DNA from 2 places in the Enterocloster lavalensis genome. Region 1 is predicted to be linked to the other one. Evidence: predicted binding sites of a transcription regulator. Region 1 holds the regulator's gene; the other holds the start of a gene.

What was found. Region 1 encodes NrdR, which represses ribonucleotide reductase genes. Its sites were predicted from a motif close to CACAANATNTTGTG; they were not measured.
Region 2: the regulator NrdR is predicted to act here: its motif matches at 4,792-4,805, upstream of nrdD (anaerobic ribonucleoside-triphosphate reductase).

What each region holds. Positions count from the first base shown of each region.
Region 1 covers NZ_CP176637.1:5,611,663-5,618,018, reverse strand. The annotation lists gene argS (arginine--tRNA ligase) at 1-1,311, opposite strand, end outside; gene efp (elongation factor P) at 1,418-1,975, opposite strand; gene aroE (shikimate dehydrogenase) at 2,061-3,443, opposite strand; gene ACK2JC_RS25195 (YqeG family HAD IIIA-type phosphatase) at 3,440-3,967, opposite strand; gene nrdR (transcriptional regulator NrdR) at 3,985-4,437, opposite strand; gene aroD (type I 3-dehydroquinate dehydratase) at 4,668-5,429, shown strand; partial or broken gene ACK2JC_RS25180 (cation:proton antiporter) at 5,515-6,356, opposite strand, start outside.
Region 2 covers NZ_CP176637.1:1,417,292-1,423,647, forward strand. The annotation lists gene ACK2JC_RS06235 (helix-turn-helix domain-containing protein) at 17-277, shown strand; gene ACK2JC_RS06240 (helix-turn-helix domain-containing protein) at 419-745, shown strand; gene mgtE (magnesium transporter) at 873-2,216, opposite strand; gene nrdD (anaerobic ribonucleoside-triphosphate reductase) at 2,610-4,742, opposite strand; gene scpB (SMC-Scp complex subunit ScpB) at 4,992-6,017, opposite strand; gene ACK2JC_RS06260 (segregation and condensation protein A) at 6,045-6,356, opposite strand, start outside.

The sequences.
Region 1 (6,356 bases):
GATGATGGTGGAAGCCGCCCTGGCCTCCTCCTCGGTCATGGAACGCCTCTCGCTTTCCATAATCCGCTGGTACACCGCCTCGTCGATATCCGAGATCAGGCGCTCCAGGCGCATAACGCCGCCCTCCCTGGTCTTGAAGGGCTTGCCGTCCTTGCCGTTCATGGTGCCGAAGCCCAGGAAAATCATGGGCACGTCCTGCTCCACAATTCCGGCCTTTTTCGCCACCCGGAACACCTGGACAAAATGCATGTCCTGGCGCTTGTCCACCACGTAAATATACCGGTCCGGATGGAAATCCTCCTCGCGCTGGATAATGGTTCCCAAATCCGAGGTGGCGTAGAGGGCCGCGCCGTCGGACTTGCGCACCAGACAGGGCGGAATCTCCTTGGTGTCCGTCTCCTCGGCCACGTCCACCACCAGGGCTCCCTGGCTCTCGTAGGCCAACCCCTTTTCCGTGAGCAGATTGATCAGCCTGGGAATGTAGGGCTCCGCGTCGCTCTCCCCTTTCCAGAGGTCAAAGGTCACGTTCAAATTGCTGTAATTCTTCTTCAGGTCCGTAACGGAAACCCTGATAATGTGGTTCCAGATAGCCCGAAACGGCGCATAACCGTTCTGAAGCTTTAAGGTCGCCTGGTGGGCCCGCTCCTTAAAGGCCTCGTCCTCCTTGGACTTGGCGCTGGCCGCGGGGTAAATCTCCTCCAGCTCGCCGATGGTGAAGGGCGCCTCCTCAGGGTACTCCCCGGTGTAGCTCTCGTCAAAATAGACCAGCTCCGGCTTGCGGTCCCGAAGCTCCTCGATGATCAGGCCCATCTGCAGGCCCCAGTCGCCCAGATGCACGTCGCCGATCATGTGGTGGCCCAGGAAATTGCCCAGGCGCTTGATGCTCTCGCCGATCACGGCCGCGCGCAGATGGCCCACGTGCAGCGGCTTGGCCACATTGGCCCCGCCGTAGTCCACAATAATGGTCTCCGGCTTTTCCGGCTTCTCCAGGCCCAGCTTCTCACCAGCGGCCATCCCCTTCATGTAGTCCGCCAGGAACTGTCCCGAGAGCTTTAAATTGATAAATCCCGGCATCACGGCCTGCACCATGGAAAACATACCCTGGCCGTCGCCCAGCTGCTCCACCACGCCGTTTGCGATGTCGATGGGCTTTTTGCGGTATGCCTTGGCCGCCGCCATGGAGCCGTTGCACTGGTATTCGCACAGGTCCGGCCGGTTGGACAGAACCACCTTGGCGAAGGTTTCATCGTAGCCGCAGGCCGAAAACGCGGCCCTCAGCTGTCCTTCCATCAGATCCAGAATCTTTTTCACGACATATCTCCTTTTCAAGTTAAACGATCACCTGTGAACAGTAACAAAAAAACTGCTCCGGAAGCGCGCCGGAGCAAGTTAATACGTCTATCAGGAATTCTGCGGATTAAACGCGGGACAGATACTCACCGGTTCTGGTGTCGATCTTGATCTTGTCGCCGGTCTCCACAAACAGCGGAACGTTTACCTGCGCGCCGGTCTCCACGGTGGCGGGCTTGTTGGCGCCGGTTGCAGTGTCACCCTTAAAGCCGGGCTCCGTATCGGTGATCTCCAGCTCTACGAACAGCGGGGGCTCTACGGAAAACACATTGCCGTTGTAAGAGCAAACCTTACATACTTCGTTCTCCTTCACAAACTTTAAGGCGTCGCCGATGATGTCCTTGTTCAGGGCAACCTGATCATAGGTCTCCTGGTTCATGAAGTTAAACAGCTCGCCGTCAGCATACAGATACTGCATGTCCACTCTGTCGATTCTTGCAGCCGGGAATTTCTCGGTGGGACGGAAGGTGCGCTCTACCACGCCGCCGTTGATTACGTTTTTCAATTTCGTGCGCACGAAAGCAGCGCCTTTTCCGGGCTTAACGTGCTGGAATTCCATAATCTGTACAACCTGTCCGTCAATCTCCAGCGTAACACCGTTTCTAAAATCTCCTGCTGATATCATAAAGATATTCCTCCTCAACTCGTTCAATGTCTCTAATCTTTATTATTTTATACTATGTATGCTGTATTTTCAAGCCCTTTTTTATTCATTGACATATTTTGTGGATTTCCGCGGCGATTTCCTCCACGGTCCGCCCGTTTACATCCACCATCCGGTGGCATGTCTCCCGGTAAACGGGGCGGCGGAAGGCCATAAGCTCCTCCACACGGGCGCGCACGTCATCCCCCCTCAGCATGGGCCGCGAGGACACGTCCCGCCCCAGGCGCTCCAGCACCGTGTCTACGGACACGTCCAAAAGCACCACGGTTCCCAGCTGTTTTAACAGCTCCCGGTTTTCCTCCCGCAGCGGAAGCCCGCCGCCCACGGAGATCACCCTGGTTTCGTTCTCCTTCAGCAGCGCCCGCAGCATCTCCGTCTCCAGGGCCCGGAAGGCCTCCTCGCCCTGGGAGGCGAAAATGTCCTTAATGGGCATCCCGGCCATCTCCTCGATGCGCTGGTCCGTATCCACCACCGCCAGCCCGTAGTCCGCCGCATAGCGGTCCGCCACGCTGGTCTTGCCCGCGCCCATAAAGCCGATCAGGACCACGCTTTTCCCTCTGCCCGGCTCCAGCTGGTCCAGAAGCATCTGCCTGGCAATGGAGGCCGTCTCCTCGTCTACTACGGTTCCAGGATTCCACAGCTCGTAGGCGATGATCCCCTGGTAGAGCAGCATGTCCAGGCCGCCCACGGCGCTGCCGCCGGAAGCTCTCACCAGCCTCATGAATTTGGTCTCGCTGGGAGTGTATACAATATCCACTCCCGTATGAATCCGCCCATAAAACGCCTCATCCTCGATCACGGCACGGTCCGTGTCCGGATGCATGCCAACGCTGGTGGACTGGATGCACAGGAAATCCCTTCCCGTCCCCGGAAGCCGGCCGTAATCCGCCAGGGCCATGGGACGGATCACGTCCCTGCCCGTCAATCCGTTGACACAGCCGGCCAGCTGCGCCGCCCGGTCCAGATTCCGGTTCAGCAGGAACACCTCATCCGCTCCCTCCCTGGCCAGCAGATAGGCGGCGGCCTTGGCGGCTCCGCCCGCGCCCAGCAGCAGGCAGCGCTGGCCCCGGATGGCGATGCCGGCCCGGTCCATGGCCCGCTTCAAACCGGCGGCGTCGGTGTTGTAGCCCTTATAGCCGCCCTCCATCCGCACCAGCGTATTCACCGCTCCGATGGCCCTGGCGTCCTCGTCGATCTCCACCAGATACTCCATCACCCGCTGCTTGTGGGGCACCGTCACATTGAGGCCCAGCAGGTTTAGGGCGTAAGCCCCCTTCACGGCGTCCCCCACTGCCTGGGGTTCCACGCGGAACGGAACGTAAGCCAGATTCAGTCCGGTCCGCTCCGCATAAAAGTTGTGCATCTGCGGCGACATGGAGTGCTCCACCGGGCACCCGATCACGCCGCATACTCTCGTCTTACCATTCATCGCTTCCAGTCTCTTTTCTCTCCAGTTTTCTTCAGATGTCTTGCGTAGGACCACAGCACCGGCTTCTCCAGGTAGCGCTTGAGCACGATCTGAATCTCCTCTTTGGGATTGATGGGTTTCACCAGAACGCTGTAAAGTCCGGTCCGGTTGGCGCCGTACACGTCGGTGAACAGCTGATCCCCCACAAACAAGGTGTTTTCCGTGGTGGTCCCCATCCGCTCCATGGCTGCCAGATAACCCCGCCGGGACGGCTTGCCGCCCTTATACAGGTAAATACTGTTCACCTGCCCGGCAAAGGACTTTACCCGGGGCTCCTTGTTGTTGGACAAAAGGCAGGTGCTCATCCCCAGGGCCCGCAGGCGGTCAAACAGCTCCAAAGCCCGGGCGTCCGCCGGCGCGTCGTGGGGCACCAGAGTGTTGTCAATGTCAAAAATCACCCCCCTGTACCCCTCCGCCCGGAAGTCCCCATAGGGGACCTCGTAAGCGGAATCCAGGTACAGGCGGGGATAAAATTGTTCCAGCATAGATTGTCTGTCTCCCACTATTGTTTCAGAAGCTTGGCCAGCTCCTCCATAAATGTGTTCACGTCCTTAAACTCCCGGTAAACGGAAGCGAAACGGACATAGGCCACCTCGTCCAGCTCCTTTAATTTATCCATGACCAGCTCGCCGATCACCGAGGTGGGCACTTCCTTCTCTTCCATATTAAAAACGCGGTTCTCGATCTCGTCGATCACGGAGTTGATCTGCTGGGTGGACACGGGCCGCTTGTGGCAGGACTGGATAATCCCCGCCTCGATTTTGGAGCGGTCGTAGGCCTCCCGTGAATTGTCCTTCTTGATCACCATGAGCGGCATGGTCTCCAGCTTCTCATAGGTAGTGAAACGCTTTCCGCAGCGCTCACACTGGCGGCGTCTGCGGATGGAGCTGTTGTCCTCCGCGGGTCTGGAATCGATTACCTTTGTATCTGCCTCATTGCAGTATGGGCATTTCATCCTTTATACCTCCTTGTACTCCCGCCGTTTGCCACTGGCGGGGGGCCTGATCTCTCTGATTGAATTTATTTTAACCCAGGAAACGGGGATGTGCAAGAAGATTTTACAATTACTGCCTTCTCACTGGACAGACCGCGCTTTTTTTAATATAGTAATAGCGGTAAACAAAATCTGTTTACAAATATCGCATCATCGGCGGGCCCTCCCCGCCGGAAAGGACCTTGTCAGCTATGAATACCGTACATGTGAAAAATATAACCATCGGCGAAGGGATCCCCAAAATCTGCGTCCCCATCGTCGCTCCCTCCGGCGACGCCATCCTGAAGGAGGCGCGGCGTTTCGCCGGACTGCCTGTTGACCTGGTGGAATGGCGTCTGGACTGGTTTGACGGACGTTTTGATCTGGATGAGACCCGCCGCCTGCTCGCCGGTCTGCGGGAGGCTCTGGGGGACAAGCCGCTGCTCGCCACCTTCCGCACCTTTGCCGAGGGAGGCGCCTGTGAAAAGACCGGCCCGGGGCACTACGAAAATCTGGTCCGCAGCGCCGTGGACAGCGGCTGTGCGGACCTGGTGGACGTGGAGCTGGCCGCCGGAGCCGGTTTTCTGGCGGACCTCATCCCTCACTCCCACGACCGCGGGGTGAAGGTGATCCTCTCCCACCACAACTTTTCCCGCACACCGGAGCTTTCCGCCATGCTGGACATCCTGGAGCGGATGGAACAGAGCGGGGGCGATATTTTAAAGATCGCCGTCATGCCCCAGAGCCCGGAGGATGTGCTGACGCTTCTTTCCGCCACTTCCCAGGCACGGACCCGCTTTACCCGCCCCGTCGTCACCATGTCCATGGCCGGAATGGGCGTGATCAGCCGCCTGTCGGGCGAAATCTTCGGCTCCGCCCTGACCTTCGGTTCTGCCGGTCAGGCCTCCGCTCCGGGGCAGATCGGAGTGGAGGAACTGAGGGGCGTGCTGGAACTGCTGCACAAAAGCCTGTAGGCGGAGGGACGTCACCCCAAGCAGGCCGCCGGGCGGCCTCACCCGCCTTCAATCATCAAGCGGTCCCGCCTCCTACCGCCCGCCCCTACTGGGGCTTCAACAGTTTTTTATAAGTCCGCTCAATCAGGAAGGAGCCCAGCGGCGCGGTGATCAAAATGGAGAGCACCGCCACCGTGAGGACAATCTGTCCGCAGGCCAGCCCCATGGACAGCGGGATGGCCCCGATCGCCGCCTGAACCGTAGCCTTCGGCATGTAGGCGATCATGCAGAACAGCCGTTCCCTGCGGTCCAGACTGGTGCCCAACAGGCACAGGAACACTCCGGCCATCCGAAACACCAGCACGCCGAAGATCAGGAGCACCGCGGCTCCCCCGGAGGCCAGCGCGTAGCCCACGTCCACCGTGGCTCCCACCAACACGAACAGCAGCAGCTCCGCGGCCACCCAGAGTTTGGAGTATTTGGCGGACAGCCTGGCCGCCACCTCCCCCCTGCGCCGCTGCAGGGCGATGCCCATGCCCATGACCGCCAGCAGGCCGGAGAAGCCCAGCGCTCCGCTCAGGGAGTGCTCCAGCGTCACCAGCAGGAAGGAAATACTCAGGATAATGATCACCTTGGCGCTGTCGCGCATGTGGATCTTCCGGAAGGCCAGCGCCAGCAGCAGGCCGCAGACCGCTCCCGCCGCCAGCCCCAGGACGATGGAGGTGGGAATCCGCATCAGATCCAGAGCGGAAGCGGTCCCTCCCTGGGCCAGGCCAGTGAAGGAGGTGAACAGCACGATCACAAACACGTCGTCCACAGACGCCCCCGCCATAATCAACTGGGGATACTCTCCCTTGTGCCGTACCGCTCATCCATCAGCTTCAGCATTTTCGGCACAATCACCGCCGGCGACACGGCGCCCACCACCGTGCCCATAATCGCCGCGTC
Region 2 (6,356 bases), 2.2 Mb from region 1:
TCACGTGAGGTAAATAATGAAAATATCTTATAATTCGGAAACAAAGAAAAATTTGATAGGCGATACGATCCGCTCATTGCGGAAGCGGCGCGGCCTTTCCCAGCGGGCGCTGGCCGCCAAGCTGCAATTAAACGGCTATGATTTCAATGATCTGACCATACTCAGAATCGAAAAGGGCACTCGCCTGGTCACAGACATCGAGCTACGGGCCCTCTGCCATTTTTTCAATGTGACTCCCAACGAAATGCTCAGTTTCGATGATACATCCACTCATTAATCTCCCCTCCTACTATTTGATTACCCTAGATTATACACTATAAAGTGTCTATTTGTACACGCTTTTTCAGTCTGATAATTAAACGGTTCCTGGGGTACAATAACCACGGGGTATCGTGAATTTTGTCTTGGTGGTGGAAGAATGAGTTATGAACTGGATCGGATTGAAGAACTGTGCAGAGAGCGCGGGTGGAGCCACTACAAGCTGGCAAAGGAAATGAATGATTCCGCAAATAACATAAGCAACCTCTTTCGCCGAACGACTACGCCCAGTATTGTCACTCTTCGACGTGTCTGTTCGGCCATGGGAATTACCATGGCCAAATTTTATAAGAGGGATGGAATCTCCACCGTGCTGACGGAAAACCAGAAGGCGCTTCTGGATCATTACAATGTCCTGGACTCGCGCAGCAAAGACAAGGCCATGGCCTACATCAAGGGACTGGCGGACGGCAGGCACGACGCCTGAAAATCGGGATAAAGGGCCGGGCACAGCCCCCCGGGAATGTGGGCGCAGCGTTTTGTCTCCATACTAAAAAGAGCGGCCGACGGTATATCTGATTCCGTCGCCGCTCTTCTTTTATGCAATCCTGCCCCTACAGTCCCAGCAGCGCGCAGGCCAGCTGGAAATAGATCACCAGGCTTAAGGCGTCCACAATGGTGGTGATGAGCGGAGCCGCCATGATGGCCGGGTCCATGTGCAGAACCTTGGCCGCCATCGGCAGCATACAGCCGATGGTTTTCGCCAGAATCACAGTGGCCATCAGGCTGACCACCACGGTGGCGCAGACCAGGGGCTGTCCGGGGAAGCGGATCAAAAGCTGCACAAAATTCACCGCCGCCAGCACAACTCCCACCAGGGTGCCCACGCGCAGCTCCTTCCACACCACCTTGAACACGTCCGCGGGTTCGATCTCGCCCACCGCCATGCCGCGGATGATCAGGGTGCTGCTCTGGCTGCCCGCGTTTCCGCCGGTGTCCGTCAGCATGGGGATAAAGGTCACAAGCAAAGGCAGCACCGCGAAGGCGTTCTCGTACTTGGCCAGAATCCCGCCCGTGATCAGGCTGCTGATCATCAGCACCAGAAGCCAGAAAATACGGTTCTTGGCCAGTTGAAACACGCCGGTCTTTAAGTACGGCCGCTCGCTGGGCGCCATGGCGGCCATCTTCTCGAAGTCCTCCGTGGCCTCCTGCTCGATTACGTCCACGATGTCGTCCACGGTCACGATGCCCACCAGGCGGTTCTCATGGTCCACCACTGGAAGGTTTAAAAGGCCGTACTTCTGGAAGCAGTCCGCCACCTCCTCCTGGTCGTCCGTGGTCACCGCCTTGATCACGTGGGTGTCCATAATGTCGCCGATCACGGTCTCATACGTGTTCATCAGCAGGTCGCGCACCGTGACCACGCCCTCCAGCTGCCTGGCCTCGTTCATCACATAGGAGGTGTAAATGGTCTCCTTGTCCACGCCGTGGCGGCGGATATAGTCGAAGGCCTCCTTCACGGTCATGGTCTTTTTCAGGCCCACATACTCCGCGGTCATGATGCTGCCCGCGCTGTTGTCCGGGTAGTTTAAAAACTGGTTGATCAGGGCTCTGGTGTCCGGATTGGCGTTCTGCAGAACCTTTTTCACCACAGTAGCGGGCAGCTCCTCCAACATATCCACCGCGTCATCCACAAACAGGTCCTCGATAATGGTGGCCACCTCGCGGTCCGTGATGCTGGTGATAATATGCTGCTGTTTCTCCACGGACAGGCAGGCAAATACATCCGCCGCCAGCTCCTTCGGCAGAATCCGGAACACCACAACGGCTTTCTCCGAATCCAGCTCGTCGATGAAGGCGGCGATATCCACCTCGTTCATCTCAGCCAGCAGCTCCTTTAACCGGCGGTACTGTTTCTCCTCCGCCAGCTTTAACATCATTTCAATCATTTTCTCCATGTCGTTCTCCTCTCGGCACAATTTCTGTCTTGGCCGATGAAAGCAAACCATGGATTTGCGCACACGCAAAAGGAGAGACTGCCGCACCCCTGACCGGGGAAACAGCCGCCTCTCCATAAACGCCGGATCTTTCTCCTCTATCAAACGCCGCTCTGCCGCTGCGGGCAGTTTCACGGCATCACCAATCAGCAGCCGCCGAACCTGCTCCAGCAGACTACCGCCTGATCCATACGCCTATGCACATATCCAGATTCGTCCGCTTTCATCTTGCAACTTCGACCTTCCACTGAGTGTTCACTTCCTTTTTTATGAATTTTATTCCTCTTTTATCCTAACAGACTTTCCGTGGAAAAGCAACCCCAAAAGCCCGGGCAGAGAAATATTCCCATCGCCCTACATACTCTTCCGCTCTGCGATCTCCGCCATTTTGGCCTCGTTTAACCGTGTGTCGCCCTTCACCCGGGAATAGCTCAGGTACCCGTTCATGCGGTCGATTTTCGTCAGGTTTTTGCTGCCGCATTTGGGGCACACGTCCATATTCAGCTCCTGGTGGCCGCAGTCGTCGCAGTAGGACAGGGCGAGGTTTACGCCCTCGTAAAAGCCCATGGCCATAGCCCGGCGCACCAGGGTGCGGATGGCCTCCTTGTTGTAGCCCACCGGGTATTTCACGTACTGGATCTTGCCGCCGTTGCACAGCTCCCAGAACCGGTACTCCAGGTCCTGCTTCTGAATGGGCGTGATCTCCTCGGTCACATGGCAGTGGAAACCGTTGCTCACATACTCCCGGTCCGAAACATTTTCAATGATCCCGTACTTGTTGCGGAACTGCTTCACCTGCAGGCCGCAGAGGTTCTCCGCCGGGGTGGCGTAGATGGCGTAGAGATTGCCGTCCTCCTCCTTGAACTGGTTCACCTTCCGGTTGATGTGCTCCAGGGTTTCCAGGGCAAAGGCTCCGTCCTCCACCAGGGACTTGCCGTTGTAGAGCTGCTGCAGCTCGTTGAACGCGGTGATCCCGAAGGAGGCGGTGGCGGTCTTTAACAGAGGTTTGATCTTGTCGTGAAGCCCCAGATGGCCCCCGTAAAATCCTCCCTCGCAGTAAGCCAGCGGGTTGGTGCTGGCCTTCATCTCGCCCAGGTAGGCGTAGGTGCGGATATGGATCCTGCGGATCAGCTCCAGGTAATAGTCCAGCACCTCAAAGAAATCCCGGCTCTCCTGGCGGGCCTTCGCCAGGATCATGGGCAGGTGCAGGCTCACCACGCCGATGTTGAAACGGCCCACAAACACCGGCGCATCCTTGCTGTCTACCGGGTACATACCGCCCCGCTCATACCAGGGTGAGAGGAAGGCGCGGCAGCCCATGGGGGAAATGATCTTGCCATACTGTTTGTACATGCTGGAAATGTACCCCTTGCCGGTCAGGGACAGCCAGTCCGGGTACATGGTCTTGCTGGAACAGTCGATTCCCGCCTCGAACACGTCCTCCAGCTCGCCGCCCGGGCCGTGGAGCTTCTCGTCGTAGAGGAACACAATCTTGGGGAACAGCACCGGCTTCTTGTGGCCCTTTTTGCCCTCGCCGCCCTTGCGCACGTTCAGCATGGTGATGGTAGCCATCCTGGCGAAACGGCTGGTGCCCGTTCCCGCCGTCATGGTGATAAAGGGGTAATCTCCGCGGCTGGAGGAGACGGAGTTGAACTTGTACTCCCAGCCCTGGAAGCCCTGCTCCATATCGCGCTGCACGTCGCTCCACGCCACCTCCATGGCCTTACCGTCGGTCAGGCCCAGGTCCAGATATTTCTCAATGTACTGCTCGTAGGACTTTTCTGCGTAGGGCGCCAGAATCTCCTCCACACTGGGCACGGTGAATCCGCCGTACTGCTGGCTGGCCGCGCTGAGCACGATATCCCCGATCACGTCAAAGGCCACGTCCAATGTCTTGGGCTCATTGTACCAGAGGTTGCCCATCTCGAAACCGCCGGTGAGCACGGACTTCACGTCGAAGAGGCAGCAGTTCATGGTGTCGCGCCTGGCGGACATGTCGTGGATGTAAATGTAGCCCTCGCGGCAGGCCTGCAGCTCCTCCACGGTCATAAAGAACTTCTGGTACAGGGACTTGTTCAGCTCGTTGAAGATCAGGCTGCGCTTGGTGGATACCAGAGCGCTGTCCGTGTTGCTGTTCTCCTTGTCGCCGATGTACATGATGGACTGGCTCTTCTTGTAAACGTCGTCCAGCATCTGAACGAAATCCTGCTTGTAGTTGCGGTAATCCCGGTAGCTCTTGGCCACCTGGGGATTCACCTTCTCCAGCGCGCCCTCCACCACGTTGTGCATCTGGGCGATGGGGATCTCCGTGACCTCCATATCCTCCGCCTTCTCCTCCACAAACTGGCAGATAAACGTGATCTCCGCCTTGGAAAAACGGATCATGGCGCGCTCCGCCGACTTGCGGACCGCCGCCACCACCTTCTGGACGTTGAAATCCTCCCTGGTTCCGTCTTTTTTAATCACCTTGATCTCACTGCACTCCACTGCTTTTGCCTCCTGTCCTGCCCGGTTTTCGGTCACCCCGGGCCTCTATCACTATATATTGTGTTTTGTTGTCAAATGAGTACACTATATGTATAACGCATATGATATCCTATCACGGCGAGCCGGTTTCGTCAAGAGTCAATTTCCAGAAAAAGAGACATCTTCCAGCAATGGAAAATGTCTCTCTCAGCCTGTATTTCGGGGCGGACCAGGGGCTTTCACGCCCCAAATCCGCCGCAGTTTTCGCTCTCAGCGCCGTTCCCGCTCCTCCTCTTCCTCCCTGGCGGCTGCAGCGGCTTCCAGCTCCGCCGCGTAGGCTGCTTCCTGCTCCAGAAGCGCCAGCTCGTCCTCGGTAAGGTCGGGGTCCTCGAGGGCGGGGGCCCAGGGGGCGGTTTCGGCCTGGGCTGTGCTTTCGGCCTGAGCTGTGCTTTCGGCCCGGGCTGCAGTTTCGGCCCGGACCGCAGTTTCAGCCTGGGCACCAGTTTCAGCCCGGTCTGCGCTTTCGCCCCCGGCAGCAGATAGTTCCACCCCGGCCGCGGCCTCCGCCGCGGCCAAATCTCCCGCCGTCTCTTCCGCCGCTTCTTCCCCGCCGTCACTCTTAACTGCCAGGTCCTCCAGCTTCAGCTGCAGCTCCTCCTCCACCTCGGCCTTGATCTCCTCTGCCTGCTCGGGATTCATGCTGGGAAGATCGTCGGTGGAGCCGACGCCGAAGCGGCGCAAAAACTCCTCGGTGGTGGCGAACAGCGCCGGACGGCCCGGCGCGTCCATGCGGCCCACCTCGTACACCAGGTTGAACTCGATCAGCCGGTTCACCGCGTGGTCGGACTTGACGCCGCGGATCTTCTCAATCTCCAGCTTGGTCACCGGCTGCTTGTAGGCGATGATGGACAGCGTTTCCAACATTACCTCGGTGAGCACCTGCTTCTTGGGCGTGGACGCCACCCGGATCAGGTTGTCATAATATTTCGCCTTGGTGCACATCTGGTAGCTGTCCTCCAGCGCGATAATCTGCATCCCGCAGCTTCTGCTCTTGTCATACCGGGCCTTCAGGCGTTCCACCGCCCGCCTGGCCGTCTCCCGGTCCTGCCCAATGGCCGCGGCCAGCTGCCGCAGCTCCACGGAGCGCCCCATGGTAAACAGGACGGCCTCAACGACCGCCTCCTGCTCCTTCTCATTCTCGGTGGGCGGAAACTCCAGCGCCAACTGGCCGTTTTGTACGCCGGCCTGCTCCGGCTGCCCCGCTCCGGCGCCTCTTGTCAGTTTTCCCTCTTCCATCTCTATCCGTCCTTATCCCTTCAATCGTCACTCCGCGAAATCCGCCAGCCCGTCTAAGTCCAGCTCCGCTTCCTCCCCCTCCGGCTCCAGGGCTTCGATCTCCATGTCTCCGAAGGTCTCCTCCTGCACCAGATGGATTTTGCCGATCTTCATCAACTCCAGAACCGCCAGAAAGGTGACCACCACCTCCAGCTTGTCCGCCTGCTCCTCCAGTAGATGGCGGAAGCTGAAATGCCGGTTTTTCCTGGCATAGCCAAGCACCGATCCGATCTTCTGCTCCAGGCTCACCGGCTCCCGCCGGATGGTGCCGAAATTGCTGCGGATCGGGTCTACCTTGTC